DNA from 2 places in the Paraglaciecola sp. 2405UD69-4 genome. Region 1 is predicted to be linked to the other one. Evidence: predicted binding sites of a transcription regulator. Region 1 holds the regulator's gene; the other holds the start of a gene.
What was found. Region 1 encodes FliA, which starts transcription of late flagellar genes. Its sites were predicted from a motif close to CTAAAGNTNNNNNNNNNNNNGCCGATA; they were not measured.
Positions count from the first base shown of each region.

Region 1 (2,206 bases):
GATTAATTAAAGTTATTGCTGTCACAGGCGGTAAAGGTGGTGTAGGAAAAACCAATGTTACCTTGAATACTGCTATTTCTATGGCACAGCAAGGTAAGCGAGTTATGGTTCTCGATGCCGATTTAGGGTTAGCTAACGTAGATGTGTTATTGGGACTTAGGGTTGAGAAAAACTTGTCTCATGTCTTGTCCGGTGAATGTACGTTAGATGATGTATTGGTTGAAGGACCATATGGAATTCAAATAGCGCCAGCGACAAGTGGAAGTCAGTCAATGACTGAGTTGACGCCCACTGAACATGCAGGTCTTATTCGAGCGTTTAGTGAGCTACAATCGCAAATTGATGTGTTGATTGTGGATACCGCTGCTGGCATCTCAGATATGGTTTTAAGCTTTTCAAAAGCAGCTCAAGATATTTTGGTTGTGGTGTGTGATGAACCCACATCATTGACTGATGCTTATGCATTAATCAAAATATTAAACAAAGAGCATGGGATCTTCCGCTTTAAAATTGTTGCTAACATGGTTCGTAGTCTACGTGAGGGTGACGAGCTATTTTCAAAGCTAACCAAAGTGACAAATAGATTTTTGGATGTCGCATTAGAATTGGTTGCAGTGGTACCTTTTGATGAGAATGTACGTAAGTCTGTTAGAAAACAAAAAGCGGTTGTTGAAGCTTTTCCTACAGCGCCAGCTGCAAAAGCAATTCGAGGCTTGGCTCAAAAAGCAATCAGCTGGCCAATTCCTAACCAACCAGGTGGGCATTTAGAGTTTTTTCTTGAGCAATTAGTAACAAAGAAAACAGTGGAAGATAACCGGTGACTAGTAAAGCATCAGCCTATCAACAACTAGCTAATAAGAATGAGTTGGTTGAACGCCATGCATCTTTGGTTAAACGTATCGCACATCATTTAATGGTGCGTTTGCCAGCAAGTGTTTTGGTTGACGATTTGATTCAAGCAGGCATGATTGGGCTTTTAGAGGCTTCTAGAAATTTTGACGGTAGTAAAGGTGCCAGTTTTGAAACCTTTGCTGGTATCAGGATAAGAGGCTCCATGTTAGATGAGATTAGAAAAGGTGATTGGACGCCACGATCTGTACATAAAAATGGTAGAGCGATAACAGAGGCCATTAATCAAGTAGAAAGAGCAACGGGTAGAGATGCAAGGGACATTGATGTTGCTGAGAAATTACAAGTTAGTATTGAAAGCTATCATCAAATGTTAAATGAAGTGAATGCTGGCAAAATAATAGGAATGGAAGATCTCGGGGTAACTGAAGATGTGATTGGAACTGAGCAAACGAAAGGATCTGATGCACCTTTTGATGATTTGGTTCAAGGTTCATTTCAAAAAGCACTTGCTTATACCATCACTACTTTACCAGAGAGAGAAGCCATTGTACTGTCTCTGTACTATGATGAAGAATTAAACTTAAGAGAAATAGGTGAAGTGCTTGATGTTAGCGAGTCTAGAGTAAGTCAAATACATAGCCAAGCTATGTTGAAACTAAAATCTCGTATGCAATATTGGCGCTCACATGAATAACGTAATGATATATATGAAACAGAACGGGACGTTTTGATTCTCACCGGAGGTGGTTTTGGATAAGAACATGAAAATTCTTGTTGTTGATGACTTTTCGACAATGCGCCGTATTATCAAGAATCTTTTAAAAGATCTTGGTTTTACTAACATACAAGAAGCGGATGATGGCAGTACTGCATTACCTATGCTTCAGCAAGGTGTTTTTGACTTTGTAGTAACTGACTGGAATATGCCTGGTATGCAAGGTATTGACTTGCTAAGAGCAATTAGAGCAGATGAAAAGCTAAAGCACATTCCTGTTTTAATGGTAACAGCTGAGGCAAAGAAAGAACAAATAGTTGCTGCAGCTCAAGCTGGGGTTAATGGTTATGTCATTAAGCCTTTTACTGCTGCCACACTGAAAGAGAAGTTGGCGAAAATATTCGAACGTTTAGGCTAAATTCAGGTTTCCCTGAGTGCTAGGAGAGACTATATGAACACCCTAAGTTCACCTCCCATTTCGCTTGAAGATGCTAAGAAATTGGTAAGCTTGATTGAAAGTGGTGAAAACCAAGAAGCCCATGATCTTCTTGATAGTACAGGAAAGCATGCATCAATTGAGTTATTTGCTGAAGTTGGAAAGCTAACTCGTCAATTACATGATTCTTTGAATCATTTTCA
Region 1 is NZ_JBLIXM010000002.1:894,404-896,609, reverse strand. Features, by position in the region: gene ACMUMK_RS10370 (MinD/ParA family protein) at 1-821, shown strand, start outside; gene ACMUMK_RS10365 (RNA polymerase sigma factor FliA) at 818-1,546, shown strand; gene cheY (chemotaxis response regulator CheY) at 1,602-1,985, shown strand; gene ACMUMK_RS10355 (protein phosphatase CheZ) at 2,019-2,206, shown strand, end outside.

Region 2 (2,206 bases), on a different contig from region 1:
TCTTGTACTTGAAACGCCAAACCAATAATTTTGGCGTATTCTCTCAGAGTATTGCAGCTATCTTGGGTTACATCGTCTGCAAGAACAATTGCCATTTCTACACATGCAGACAATAAGGCCCCTGTTTTCTTATGATGCAATGCTTCCAGTTGAGCTTGGTTAATAAGTGTATCAGTTGCGGCTAAGTCCATAGCCTGGCCACCGCACATACCTAAATAGCCAGATGCTTTACTTAAAATATTTACTAGCTTAATTCTTTTAAGATCATTAGAAGCGCTTAGTGGATGTTGACATAATATTTCAAACGCTAAGGTTTGCAGCGCATCACCAGCTAAAATGGCAGTGGCCTCATCAAATTTTATATGACAGGTTGCGTGGCCGCGGCGAAGGTCATCATCGTCCATTGCAGGTAAATCATCATGGATTAACGAATAAGCATGCACTGCTTCAATGGCAATGGCAGGACAATCTAAATCAGTTGCTGTGACGCCGAGCATTTCGCCAGTAGCATGAAGTAAGAAAGGGCGCATTCGTTTACCGCCAATCAACAAGGCGTATTCCATTGCTTGTTTCAAGGTTTGTGCGTGGTCTGGCAATGCTTGTATAGTTTGACTCAAGGCATTGTTGGTTCTTTCACTAACCGCTTGTCTGTAGGAATGTAAACTCATTTAGCGAACTTAATTGTTTGTTTCAAATACATCAAGGGTTTGTTGCCCATTTTGAGTGGTAAGTATCTGTATTTTCTGTTCAGCATCTTTTAATTTTTGTTGACTATTTCTGACCAACTCAATGCCTCTTTCAAAACTTTTAAGGGCTTCTTCTAAGGGTAAATCCCCCTGTTCCATCTGGCTAACAAGGTTCTCTAACTCTTGCATTGATTGTTCAAACGTTTGAGTGTCTGCTTTTTTACGAGTTGTCATAATATTCTTTATATCAACCATGGCGAATGCTGGGAGCCACGCACCATACCTGAGCAAAAAAATAGGGTCAAACACTTTTATAGATACCAAGTGGCACAAGTATATAGTTGCTAAATTTTCTGATTAATTTTTATATGAAATTTATACTTGATGCTGACTTTAGAAAAAATGGATATAGTCGATATTATTGGATAGTAGGCGATTAAATTATGTTGTATGTCGGTATTACAGACATTAATCTAAACGCTTAGTTATAAAGGTTTAACCACTATTTTTTGGAGCACAGTGTGGATTTAGCAACCATAATCGGGATTCTTGGTGCCATAGGTTTTGTTGTCATGGCGATGATCCAAGGTGGCGATATCGCCATGTTCATTAACGTACCTTCTATTTTGATAGTATTTTGCGGTAGTTTATTCGTAGTGTTATCCCAATACACTCTCGGACAATTTTTTGGTGCAGGTAAAGTGGCTGGAAAGGCCTTTATGTTCAAACTGGATTCACCTGAGTCGCAAATAGAAAAAATAGTAGAAATGGCCGATGCTGCCCGTAAAGGTGGATTTTTAGCTTTAGAAGAAGCTGAGATTGATAATCCTTTTATGCAAAAAGGTGTGGACATGTTAGTGGATGGCCACGATGTGGATGTTGTTAGAGCAACCTTAGGTAAAGATATAGCTATGAGTGCTGAGCGTCATGAGTTTGGTGCCACTATTTTTAAAGGTTTAGGTGATGTTGCTCCTGCAATGGGAATGATTGGAACCCTAGTTGGCTTGGTAGCCATGTTATCTAACATGGATGATCCAAAATCTATCGGACCTGCAATGGCGGTTGCACTTTTGACTACACTATATGGGGCCATGCTAGCAAACTTATTATGTTTACCTATTGCTGTTAAATTAGGTAACCGCTGTGAAGAAGAAAAGCTAAACCAAAGCTTAGTACTGGACGGTATTATTGGTATCGCAGATGGTCAAAACCCAAGAGTTATCGAGGGGATTTTGAAAAATTATTTAGCCGCCAGTAAACGTGGCTCATCTGAAGACGCGGAATAGCGATGGAAGACCAATGCCCTAAGTGCCCTCCTGAAGGGCTACCCGCTTGGATGGGAACATTCGCAGATTTGATGTCTTTGTTGATGTGCTTTTTCGTGTTGCTGCTGTCCTTCTCTGAAATGGATGTATTGAAGTTTAAACAAATTGCAGGCTCAATGAAGTTTGCCTTTGGTGTGCAAAACAAAATTGAAGTAAAAGACATTCCCAAGGGTACTAGTGTCATTGCTATGGAGT
Region 2 is NZ_JBLIXM010000001.1:1,419,099-1,421,304, forward strand. Features, by position in the region: gene ispA ((2E,6E)-farnesyl diphosphate synthase) at 1-668, opposite strand, end outside; gene xseB (exodeoxyribonuclease VII small subunit) at 678-920, opposite strand; gene pomA (flagellar motor protein PomA) at 1,208-1,972, shown strand; gene ACMUMK_RS06295 (flagellar motor protein MotB) at 1,975-2,206, shown strand, end outside.
Region 2: a site for FliA is predicted at 1,078-1,104, ahead of pomA (flagellar motor protein PomA). Genes of this name have one in related genera too.